DNA from 2 places in the Alkalibacterium iburiense genome. Region 2 is predicted to be linked to the other one. Evidence: predicted binding sites of a transcription regulator. Region 2 holds the regulator's gene; the other holds the start of a gene.
What was found. Region 2 encodes LexA, which represses DNA repair genes until DNA is damaged. Its sites were predicted from a motif close to CNAACANNTGTTNG; they were not measured.
Positions count from the first base shown of each region.

Region 1: gshAB (bifunctional glutamate--cysteine ligase GshA/glutathione synthetase GshB) is a predicted target of LexA. The motif match lies at 2,546-2,559, and genes of this name have one in related genera.

Region 1 covers NZ_BAAACW010000096.1:16,111-22,354, forward strand. The annotation lists gene ABDZ53_RS08160 (cysteine desulfurase family protein) at 1-156, opposite strand, end outside; gene gshAB (bifunctional glutamate--cysteine ligase GshA/glutathione synthetase GshB) at 185-2,446, opposite strand; gene ABDZ53_RS08170 (replication-associated recombination protein A) at 2,652-3,917, shown strand; RNA gene ssrS (6S RNA) at 3,983-4,170, shown strand; gene ABDZ53_RS08180 (universal stress protein) at 4,344-4,808, shown strand; gene ABDZ53_RS08185 (acetate/propionate family kinase) at 4,874-6,067, opposite strand; gene ABDZ53_RS08190 (class I SAM-dependent methyltransferase) at 6,086-6,244, opposite strand, start outside.
Region 2 covers NZ_BAAACW010000026.1:8,482-14,725, reverse strand. The annotation lists gene ABDZ53_RS02255 (DegV family protein) at 1-120, shown strand, start outside; gene recJ (single-stranded-DNA-specific exonuclease RecJ) at 232-2,529, shown strand; gene ABDZ53_RS02245 (adenine phosphoribosyltransferase) at 2,558-3,070, shown strand; gene lexA (transcriptional repressor LexA) at 3,118-3,753, opposite strand; gene ABDZ53_RS02235 (DUF896 family protein) at 3,975-4,217, shown strand; gene tkt (transketolase) at 4,324-6,244, shown strand, end outside.

The sequences.
Region 1 (6,244 bases), on a different contig from region 2:
TCTAGCTTCCTCTAGGAGACCTTTACTTTCTCTTCCAAGTTCATAAATACTTGAGGCATTTCCATAGTGTTGTTCCATTGCAACAGTCATTGCTTGAATCACATCGGGATGCATCGGCGTCGTTGCAGCATGGTCAAAATAAAGTGTGTTTTCCATTTTTCATCCCTTCTTCCATTCGAAAAGTTTAGGATAGTTGAATAGTCGGGTACAACATATCTAACACTTTTCTAGTTAGTCTTCTACCTTTTCCTTTATGGACATAAGCATGCATATGCATAGCCGGATTAAAATTCGCTTCTATCACTGTATAGCCGGGTTCTGTCGGCGTACTCTCTTTTGTCATATCCGGCACGATTAAGTCTATTCCCGTGACATTGACTCCTAGTACTTCTGCCATTTCTTCAGCAATCCGCTTGTAACTTTCATGCATAGAGTCTGTGACGTCAACAGAGTCCCCACCTGTTGAGATATTAGAATTTTCTCTTAAAAAGACTTTTTCGCCTTTTTCCAATACACTTTCAAACGTGCGATTCTGCTCTTTTAACATTAATGATTCGATCTGTCCCATCTGTATTTTCTCTAAAGGAGCACGATGCTTCTCCCCTCTATACGGATGGGTGTTTTTAGCTTTTATTAACTCAGCTACAGTTCTTTCACCGTCTCCCACTACATTCGCAGGCTCACGTAACAAAACAGCTTCTGTTCGGCCATTAACCACAAAAAAGCGGTACTCAGTGCCCTCTATGAATTCTTCAACCAGAACTTCACTGTCTTCTTTAAATGCAATTTCTAGAGCCTCTCTATAGCCTTCCTCTTTTGGAGGGTTCTTAAAAATTGAAATGCCTATTCCATAGTTTGTTGATTTTGGCTTCACGACAATAGCTTTGTCTTTAATAAGGGGGTAATGATCTAGGGCATTTTCAATAGAAACAAATTCTTCTCCTCCAGGTATAGTGTACCCTTCATCCGCTAATATTTTCTTGGTTACAGTCTTATTTGCCATAATCCAGTGGGATATATAGGTATCCTTGGAGGTCATATTTCCGTTTTTCACATACTCGACTTGTTTGTCATGAGTCAGCTTGAGAAATTGATCTTGTTCATCTAAGACATCAACTTCTATCCCTAGTTGAAGCGCATCGAATAATAAGAGTTGAGTACTCATTTCCATTTGTTCAAACCCTCTGAGTAAAAAGGGCTTTTCATAAGATTCTTGTTTGTAGGCTTGTCCTAATTTACTTCCTAAAGCCATGTAAGAACCTTCTTTTTCAACCGCCTTAACGACTTGAGCAGCTAATGTTCTTTCCGGCTCTTCAAAAGCGGCTATGGCCTCTTCCACACTTCTTATATAAGAAGAATCCAGTCCCAATTCTTTTGCGGTTTCGATCATTTCATTGAGCAATAGGAGACCTTCTTCTTTAAACTGAGAGGGTTCGAAAGGATTTTCACCCGCTGTTAGCTCATTTTTTTTCATGCCTAAGTCCATCTCATCATCCGTACTGTTTTGTTCTATCCAAAGCATAGTGAGTAAGAACAAATGAACAAATTGAGACTGTTCAATTGTAAATCCTAGTGAGTCAAAAGGGTTGTTATCAAACGATCGGAACTCGACATATTTGACTCCTTCATTTAATAAGCCTCTTGCTGCTTTTCCTTTTCCACGCAATCGGGCAGACCCATAATATTCTCTCTCCTCTATCAGTTGCCCTTCTTTAACAAAGCTTTCAATATCTTCAACATATGATTGGACAGAAGCATAAGACACACGGTCACTAAAAGTATTATGGTAGCCGATTGGACTGTTTCGGATACTTCTTGTATACACACCCTGACTCTCTCCATTGTCAAATGAAGGGTGACAGACTGGAGAAGCCCCGTAAAGATAAGTGATCAACCATTGATAGCGTATGAAATTACGGGATAGTTTTAAAAATAGAAAGTCCAACTTTTCACGATGGTCTATGTTTAATTGTGACAACTTCTCTGTAAAATCAGGAGCAAATGAAAAATTAAAGTGGATACCACTAATCATTTGTTTCCTTTTCCCATACTTTTCAGCTAGCTTTTCCCTATAGTGAATTTCTTTTTTATCTTCCACATCAATAATAGGTATGGTATCTTCATCTGGGAGAATATTGGGCATACTAAAAGGCCATATAAACTCATCTTCTAGCAAATTTCTATGAGCCACATCGTGCAAGGCCACTAACCACCTGTGTTGTTCTTTAAGGGACAAGGTTGGAGGTGTCACCAGTTCTAATTGAGATTCGCTAAAATCCGTTTGGATATAAGGATGGTGTTGACGGCTGCCAACTGTCTTGGGGTGTTTCGTCAACGCTAACTTTCCATCCAGCTTAGTACGCAAGCCTTCTTTTTCAATACCAAAGGAACCTTTTGAAAAAACATGTTCCAGATTATTTTCTTTTATAAAGTTCTTTACATTCATCTACATCTTACCTCATCCATTATATTTTACTTACTAATGTCAAGTATTATCTTATCATAAAGTTACCCATCAACATAGAGAAAGAAACGAGAAGTAAAGCAAACTTTTGTTCATAATCATTTTATTACCTATTAAATAGTGCTATAATTAAAGAGATGAAAAGGTGATTTGTAAGCAACCAAATACAAAGTAAAGGAGCATGTCATTGAATAAACCTCTAGCCTATCGAATGAGACCTCAGTCCATCGATCATATTGTTGGGCAAGAGCATTTGGTTGGAGAAGGCAAAATCATATGGAGAATGGTCAAAGCAAAACAACTCTCTTCAATGATACTTTACGGGCCACCTGGTATAGGTAAAACAAGTATTGCCAGTGCGATTGCAGGTTCAACTAAATATGCTTTTAGAAAATTAAATGCAGCCACAGATACTAAAAAAGATTTACAAATTGTTGTAGAAGAAGCTAAAATGAGTGGGTCAGTTATCCTGCTTTTAGATGAGGTCCATCGGTTAGACAAACCTAAGCAAGATTTTTTATTGCCTCATTTGGAAAATGGACGGATTGTCTTAATTGGTGCGACTACTGAGAATCCTTATATTTCCATCCACCCGGCTATTAGAAGCCGATCTCAGATTTTCGAATTAAAACCATTGACAGAATCTCAAATTACTTTGGCTTTAAATCGTGCCTTGGAAGATAAAGAGAATGGCTTTGGGGAGACTTCGGTTATCATCGAAAAAGATGTTCTCCATTATTTCTCAAGAGTAACCAATGGAGATTTAAGAAGTGCGCTCAATGCGTTGGAACTAGCTGTAAAATCAACTGAACCAGACGATAACGGGGATATACACATCACCTTAGCGATAGCCGAAGAGTGCTTGCAGAGAAAAGCTCTGACCCATGATAAAGATGGGGATGCTCACTATAATGCCATATCTGCCTTTCAAAAATCTATTCGGGGAAGCGATGTCCATGCGGCTCTGCATTATTTAGCACGCTTAATTGAAGCCGGTGAGTTAATCATTATATGTCGTCGTTTAATGGTTACTGCTTATGAAGATATCGGGCTCGCTAATCCAGCTGGAGTCGCCCGTGTCGTAACAGCTGTGCAGGCTGCAGAAAAAATGGGATTGCCTGAAGCGAGAATCCCTTTAGCCAATGCGGTTATTGAAATGTGTCTATCGCCCAAATCCAACAGCGCAATATCAGCAGTGGATAAGGCTCTAGCTGATGTGAGAGAAGGAAAAAGCGGGGATGTCCCCGATCATCTAAAGGATTCCCACTACAAAGGGGCAAAAGAATTAGGAAGTGGCGTGGGCTATCAGTTCCCTCATAACTTTGATAACCACTGGGTAAAACAGCAGTACTTACCTGATAATTTAAAAAATAAAGAATATTATCACCCTGTTCCGACCTCCAAATTTGAACAGGCCTTATTAAAACAAGCACAAAAGTTTAATAATAAATAAACAAGTTTTTATAGGTGTAAGCCTATGTATTGACTAGGTGCCCCCTCTGTGCTATTATAAGGATAAGAATTCTGAGGTGTGCGCGATGCCTATACACTGTGTTGACCGAACATTTTATTAAAACATTGGGATTCTAATGAACGAGTGAATGACATGCCTTATCACTTGGAAGTCAGAAATTTGTTTTGTGAAGCCCACCTGCTTTTAGCGGGTTCAACCTAACATGGCATTAACCGGCACCATCGGAATTTCTTATACTTAGATATTAAATTGAGCTGAGACATACTGTCTGAGCTCTTTTTTTGATTTAATTGAGTCATTCACTGTAAATAAACTATCCTTTCGTTTATTTTGAAAGTGTTTTTATGCATTTATTTTTGTTTTCTAGTATAATGAAGCTAAGATGAAGAAAGGATGTGCTGCATAATGTTACAAGAATACGAGAAAATATTAGTCGCCATAGATGGTTCCTCACAAGCAAAAAAAGCCTTTAAAAAAGCTGTTGAGGTAGCTAAAAGAAACAATGCCGTTTTAGTATTGGCACACGTTGTTGACACTAGGGCCTATCAATCATTCTCCACTTTCGATGGGTCTATCGCAGACACCGCACGAATTGAAGCCAAAAACACTCTGAAAGAATACGAATCCTACGCTAAAAACGAAGGGTTAGACAATGTCAAACTCGTCCTGGAATATGGTTCCCCTAAGGTAATGATTGCCCGACAAATCCCTGAAGCAGAAGGAATTGACTTAATTATGCTAGGGGCAACAGGTCTAAATGCTGTGGAACGTATTTTCGTAGGTTCCGTATCAGAATATGTCATACGAAACGCTCACTGTGATGTCATGATTATAAGAACGGATTTAAATAATAAGTATACAGAGCAATAGATAGTATAAGACCCGCTCCCCTCTTTATGAGGAGAGCGGGTCTTATTTGATTAAAACAAATAGATTTAAGCTTGTTTAAACTTTTCAACATCACGAGCAATCATGACTTCTTCGTCCGTTGGAACAAGCAATACTTTAACTTTAGAGTCATCTGAAGAAATAACTCTCTCTTCTCCACGAACATTATTTTTCTCTTGGTCCAATTCAACACCAAAGAAAGAAAGACCATCGATGATATTTTTACGTGTATCCACGCCGTTTTCACCAATTCCTGCAGTAAAGACAATAGCATCTACACCATTCATTGTAGCAACGTAAGATCCAATGTACTTTCTTACACGGTCTTCAAAGATACGTAAAGCAATGGCAGCTCTCTCGTTTGTCTCTTCTGCATTTTCTAAGTCTCTCATATCACTTGAGATACCAGAAAGACCTTTAAGTCCGGATTTGTTATTTAGAATATAAATCATTTCTTCAATCGTTTCAATACCTTCTTTTCTCATCAAGAAAGGAAGTAAGGAAGCATCGATGTCTCCTGTACGAGTCCCCATAGTTACACCAGCTAATGGAGTGAATCCCATTGATGTATCAACCGATTTTCCGCCCTCAACAGCTGTAATAGAGGCTCCGTTACCTAAATGGCAAGTAATGATTTTCAAATCTTCAACAGGTTTGCCCAACATATCCGCAGCTTTCTGAGAGACATATTTATGACTCGTTCCGTGTGCTCCGTATTTACGAGCGTTATGTTTTTCATAATACTCCATTGGCAAGCTATACAGGTAGTTGACTTTCGGCATCGTGGTATGGAAAGATGTATCAAAAACAGCTACACTTGTAATATCTGGTAAGATTTTACGGAAAGCCTTAATTCCTGTAGCATTGGCTGGATTGTGTAAAGGTGCAAATTCTGATAAATCTTCAATTTGCTGAATCACTTCATCTGTTACTAAGGCAGAATCTTCAAAGATTTCTCCACCTGCAACGACTCGGTGTCCCACTCCAGTAATTTCATTAAAGTCTTTAATAATGCTTAATTCTGTTAATTGTTTTAATAACATTTCAACAGCAATTTCATGATTGTCAATATCTACAACCGTTTCGTATTTTTTCCCGTCGTCATACTTGATGGTAAAGATAGAATCATTTAAACCAATTCTTTCGACGATTCCAGAAGCTAACACTTCTTCTTGCGGCATGTTATATAATTTCCATTTCAAACTAGAACTTCCTGCATTAATAGCAATTGTCTTTGACATAACAATCTCTCCCTCTTTTTAGTTAAACCCTTGTTCTTCTTTCCAATTTTTAACATCTACAATAAACGTATTAAAAGCTTCCTTGTCATTTATAGCAGGCGCATTGGCTATAAGGACTTCTTTAGCCTGTTTGCTGTCTTCGCCTTTCTTTTGAACCACAAACAATGATTTCTTGGA
Region 2 (6,244 bases):
ACTGAGCTGAAAAAGAGATTGTCTCATTATGAAAACTTTTTCTTTGACCAAATTAGTCCAGCTTTGGGTGTGCACACAGGTCCAGGACTGATTGGAATCGGTGTACAAATTTTAGATTAATCATCATATGTTACCAAGTATGAGATGCGATGAAGGATTTCCTTTATTGTATCTCTTTTTTTGGTATAATTGATGTCTGTGAGTAGTAAAGGAGTGTCACTTGTGCAAAAGATGATTTGGGAAATCCCCGATAAAACTATTGATGAAACAAAGGTAGACGCGTTAGCTGCAGAGATGAATGCGTCTAAGACGTTTATTAAACTATGTATGAACAGAGGACTACATACCAAAGAAGCAATTGATCGATTTATTAATCCTACTGCTGATTGGTTTCATGATCCGTTTACTCTTTATGAAATGGATAAGACGGTCGAACGCATCCAAGAAGCTCTCACTTCAGGTCAGAAGATAACCGTTTATGGTGATTACGATGCGGACGGTGTCACAAGTACAGTCATTTTATATGAAGCGATTGAAATGCTTGGAGGTCAAGTGGATTACTATATACCAAATCGCTTTATAGAGGGATATGGTCCAAATGTTGAAGCCTTTAATAAGTTAATAGAAAATGGAACAGAGTTAATTATAACTGTCGACAATGGTGTTGCAGGACATGAAGCTATTACCCATGCCAATACCTTAGGAATAGATGTGATTGTGACTGACCATCATGAGTGTCCAAAAGAATTACCTGATGCTTACTCTATCGTTCATCCCCGTCATCCCAAGGGGAACTATGCTTGTCCTGACTTATCTGGTGCTGGAGTCAGCTTAAAAGTGGCGACTGCATTATTAGGTGAAATTCCTGAAGAGCTACTTGATTTAGCGGCCATAGGAACGATAGCCGACTTAGTTTCTTTAACAGGGGAAAATAGAGCCATTGCTTATTTTGGTTTAAAGTGGATGAAACATTCTCAACGCATAGGGCTGCTGGCTTTACTTGCTGAGGGTTCCATCCCATTGGAATCAATCGATGAAGAAACAGTGGGGTTTAAAATAGCCCCTCCCATTAATGCAGTAGGAAGACTGGGAGACGCTACTTTAGTAGTGGACTTACTGACGACGTTTGACGATGAAGAAGCTCAGAGATTGAGTCGAATCATTATTAATAAAAACGAAGAAAGAAAAGCACTGGTGAATCAGATTACTTTAGAAGCCTTTGATAAGTTGGAAGAACAGTCTGATCAGGCCATTGTTGTTTTACACGAGCCTGGATGGCATGAGGGTGTTTTAGGGATAGTGGCCAGCAAAGTAGCAGATAAAGTGAGCAAGCCGACCATTATTCTAACAAGTGATCCCAATACCGAAAAAGTCAAAGGGTCGGGACGAAGTATCAATGGGTTCAATATTTACGAATGCATGAACGAAATAAGAGACTATTTAAGTCACTTTGGTGGACATGAAATGGCTTGTGGTTTAAGTTTAGAAATGAATCAACTAGACGCTTTTATTGAAGCCGTGAACAGACAAGCTGAACAGCTTATGGAAGACTCGGAGAGTTACAGAAAATTAGATATAAGTGGAATCGTTGAGTGGGAAGATATTTCAATTGATTTAATTGACGAGTTAAATGCATTAAAACCCTTTGGTCAGGAAAATGAAAAACCTCTATTCAAATTAGAATCTCTCTTACCAGATAAAGTGAAAATCATTGGAGCAGATCAGTCTCATTTGAAAGCAAGCTTAGTGAAAAATGAAAAACAGCTAGAGATGATAGCTTTTCAGTCAGCTGAATGGGAAGAAGTTTGGCGATCCTCTCCAAAGATTGACGTGGTAGGTTATTTAGATATTAATGAATGGAATGGAAACAAGAAGGTACAGCTTACAGCAGCTGACTTTAAAACGCAGGACTCTGTTATCATTGATTATAGAAAAGAAGGAAATCAAAAGCGGTTATTCAGTAAAGTAGGGGCTCATTATCTCTTTTTTAAAAAAGAACACTTCAATAAATGGAAACCGCATATCACTAGAGATTCTACAGGCTATCTATTAGATGAAAACAAAGACTTGCCGACTATCCATGAGGCCGATCCTGTGGTGTTCATGGATATCCCTGATGAGTTAAGTGACTTCGAAAAAGTGTTTAGAAACTACAAAGATCATACGCTCTATTTATTTTTCTACTCCCCACACGAGTATTATTTTAAAGGCGTACCTAAACGAGAACAATTTACTAAATTATATAAATGGCTCTTGAAAAACAAAACCATTCACTTGGCTAATGAGACTGAAAAATTGAAAAAGGTCATGAAATTGGACAGTGAGACACTTAAATTCATGATAATGGTGTTTTTAGAGAATGAATTTGTTACAATAGAGGATGGGAAGTTAAGCATTCGTTCCCAACCTCAGAAGAAGAACTTAGAGGATACTATAACATATCAAAAAAGATTAGCTCAAATTAAGACAGAAGAAACACTTGTTTATAGTTCCTTTAATGAACTAGTGTCTTACCTTAGAGAAATTTAATATGAGTTTTAAGAAGGCGGAGGAAAAAATGAATTTTAAAGACTATATTGCAGATGTACCAGATTTTCCAGAAAAGGGGATTACATTTAGAGATATTTCTCCATTGATGGCTGACGGGAAAGCTTATAAAGCGGCTACCGAAAAGATTGTCGAATATGCTAAAGATAAAGGCGTAGAGATGATTGTCGGACCTGAAGCAAGAGGGTTCATCGTTGGATGCCCCGTAGCAAATGAATTACAAGTCGGATTTGCGCCTTGTCGTAAAAAAGGAAAACTCCCAAGAGAAACTATTGAAGTGAGTTATGGGTTAGAGTACGGAAATGACGTCCTGCAGTTACACAAAGATGCGATTAAACCTGGTCAGAAAGTACTCATTACAGATGACTTGCTGGCTACAGGTGGAACCATTGCAGCAACCATACAACTCGTTGAAAAATTAGGTGGAGAAGTGGTTGGAGCAGCGTTCTTTATTGAATTGAAAGACTTAAAAGGACGAGATAAAATAGAAGGCTACGATATCTTCACATTAATGACCTATTAACAAAGACCCCTTCCTCATGTAAAGAGAGGAAGGGGCTTCTATTTATATTAAAATATATGGCTTCTATAAAGGGAAATGACTTTACCTAAAATTTTAGCATCATTTAAAATGATGGGATCCAAATTCTCATTTTCTGGCTGTAAACGAATATGATCGTTTTCTTTATAAAATCTCTTACAGGTCGCTTCATCTTCATCAGTCATAGCAATAACAATGTCTCCATTGCTTGCGGCATCCTGCTTGCGAACAATTACGTGATCTCCATCTAATATGCCTACATCCTTCATACTATCTCCTCGGATAGTCAGCATAAACAGGTTTCCTTTTTCAAATTCTAATTCATTTGGAATAGGGAAGTAATCCGTTGCTTCCTCAACAGCTAAGATTGGTTCACCAGCAGTAACGACACCAAGTAAGGGAATCATATCTTCATTTTCGTCGATCCCTAATTTACTTAAGCCTAAAGATGTAAATTCAATCGCTCTGGGTTTTGAAGGGTCTCTCAAAATATACCCGCTTTTTTCTAATCTGGAAAGGTGTCCGTGTACAGTTGAAGTGGAAGATAAATCAGTTGCTACACCAATTTCTCTCACTGTGGGTGGATACCCTCTATGTTGGACTTGTTCATATATAAATTGTAATATTTCTAACTGTTTCTTGCCTTTTCGGCCTCTCGTACTCATTTTCCAACCTCTCTTTCCTATCACGTATTCATTAATGGAACAACCGTTCTTACTTAGTTTGAGTATAGCACAGTAGATGTAACAATTCAAACTTATGTTCGAAAGAGTGTAAAGATTATTGAGTATTCTCGCCAATCTCTACCACTTTTAATGGAGTAATGGTATGATAAATAAGGAAAGCTATCGAAAGATAGTATAGCGCACTATTTAAGGAGGGTAATATGTTAGAGAAAGCAAAGTTAGACAGAATCAATGAATTAGTCAGAAAAGAAAGAAAAGATGGACTGACTAGTGAAGAAAAAGAAGAACAGACCAGCCTGCGTGAAGAATATATTAAAGCATTTCGCTCTGGAATGAGAAACCAGATTGAAGGCATGAAAATAGTAGACGAAGAAGGAACGGACTTAACGCCTGGTAAATTAAAAGAAATTCAACGTCAAAAAGGCATTCACAATCGCGATTAAGTGTTTGGTTTGTTATTAATTGAACGAAATCGCTTCTAATATTGAAATGGCAGCGAATTAATAGTACAATAGTTGAGTAAGTTTAGAATTTAAACAAACGAAAGGGATGAATAGTGTGTTTGATAATATAGATCAAATGGCAGTAGATACAATTCGTACACTCAGTATTGATGGTGTACAAAAAGCAAACTCGGGTCACCCGGGCTTACCAATGGGAGCAGCTCCAATGGCGTATACCTTATGGACACGTCATTTAAATGTAAATCCAAAGAACTCTAGATGGTTTGATCGTGACCGTTTTGTATTATCAGCAGGACATGGGTCTATGCTTTTATACAGCTTGTTACATTTATCAGGTTATGATGTCAGCCTTGACGATTTAAAAAACTTCCGTCAATTAGGAAGTAATACTCCTGGACACCCAGAAGTACACATAACTGACGGAGTAGAGGCAACAACTGGACCTTTAGGACAAGGTTTTGCAAACGCTGTAGGAATGGCTATGGCTGAAGCTCATTTAGCTGCTACTTACAATAAAGATGAGTATAACGTAGTCGATCATTATACTTATGGGTTATGTGGAGATGGAGACTTGATGGAAGGGGTTTCTCAAGAAGCTGCATCTTTAGCTGGTCACTTGAAACTTGGTAAGTTAATCATGTTATATGACTCAAACGATATTTCCTTAGACGGACCAACATCTAAAGCCTTTACTGAAGATGTAGGAAAACGATTTGAAGCTTATGGCTGGGAGCATATCTTAGTAGAAGATGGTAATGATCTAGAAGCGATTGACCAAGCTATTACACAAGCTAAAGAATCAACAGATAAACCGACATTAATCGAAATTAAAACAGTTATTGGTTTCGGTGCTCCAAACCAAGGATCACACACGGTACACGGTGCCCCATTAGGACCGGATGGTGTGGAAGCGGCTAAAAAAGCTTATGGATGGGAAGGCGAAGACTTCTATGTTCCTCAAGAAGTAGCAGACCGATTCAAAGAGCACATGGTAGATAAAGGTGAGAAGCTAGAAAAAGAATGGAACGAATTAGTCGATGCTTATCGTTCAGCTCATTCAGATTTAGCTAAGCAATTCGACTCTGCTTTGTCAGGCGAATTACCAGAAAACTGGGATAGTGAATTACCGTCTTATTCTGAAGAAGATGGAAAAGCAGCTACGCGTTCATCCAGTGGGGATATTATTAATGCTATCGCTAAAACAGTCCCTAACTTATGGGGTGGAGCAGCTGACTTATCCAGTTCAAACAAAACAATGATTGATGGAGAGAAAGATTTCCAACCGGGACAATATGAAGGACGCAATATCTGGTATGGTGTAAGAGAATTTGCTATGGCTGCAGCTATGAACGGGATTGTGCTGCATGGCGGAACTAAAACCTATGCGGCTACTTTCTTCGTCTTTACGGACTACTTAAGACCAGCTGTAAGACTGGCTGCTTTGTCAGACATTCCATCTATCTTTGTTATGACACATGACTCCATTGCTGTTGGAGAAGATGGTCCGACTCACGAACCAGTTGAACACTTATCTAGCTTCCGTGGGATGCATAATTTAACGGTATTGAGACCTGCTGATGGAAATGAAGCAGCAGCGGCGTGGGAAATTGCGCTTAAATCTACAGACCGTCCGACTATGCTTGTGTTAACTCGTCAAGACTTGCCAGTTTTACCTGGAACACAGGAAAAGGCCCGTCAAACGGTTCAAAAAGGAGCTTACGTTCTTTCACCTTCAGAAAATGATACACCAGATGGTATCTTAATCGCTACCGGTTCTGAAGTCTCATTAGCAGTCGAAGCTCAAAAAGAATTAAGAGCTCAAGGACAAGATGTATCGGTTGTTTCAATGCCAAGTTTCGACTTGTTTGAATTACAGTCAGCTGAATACAAAGAATCTGTTCTTCCATCATCAGTCACTAAACGTGTCGCTATTGAAATGGGATCTTCATTCGGATGGCATAAACATGTCGGAAACGATGGACGCATTTTAGCTATCGATAAATTTG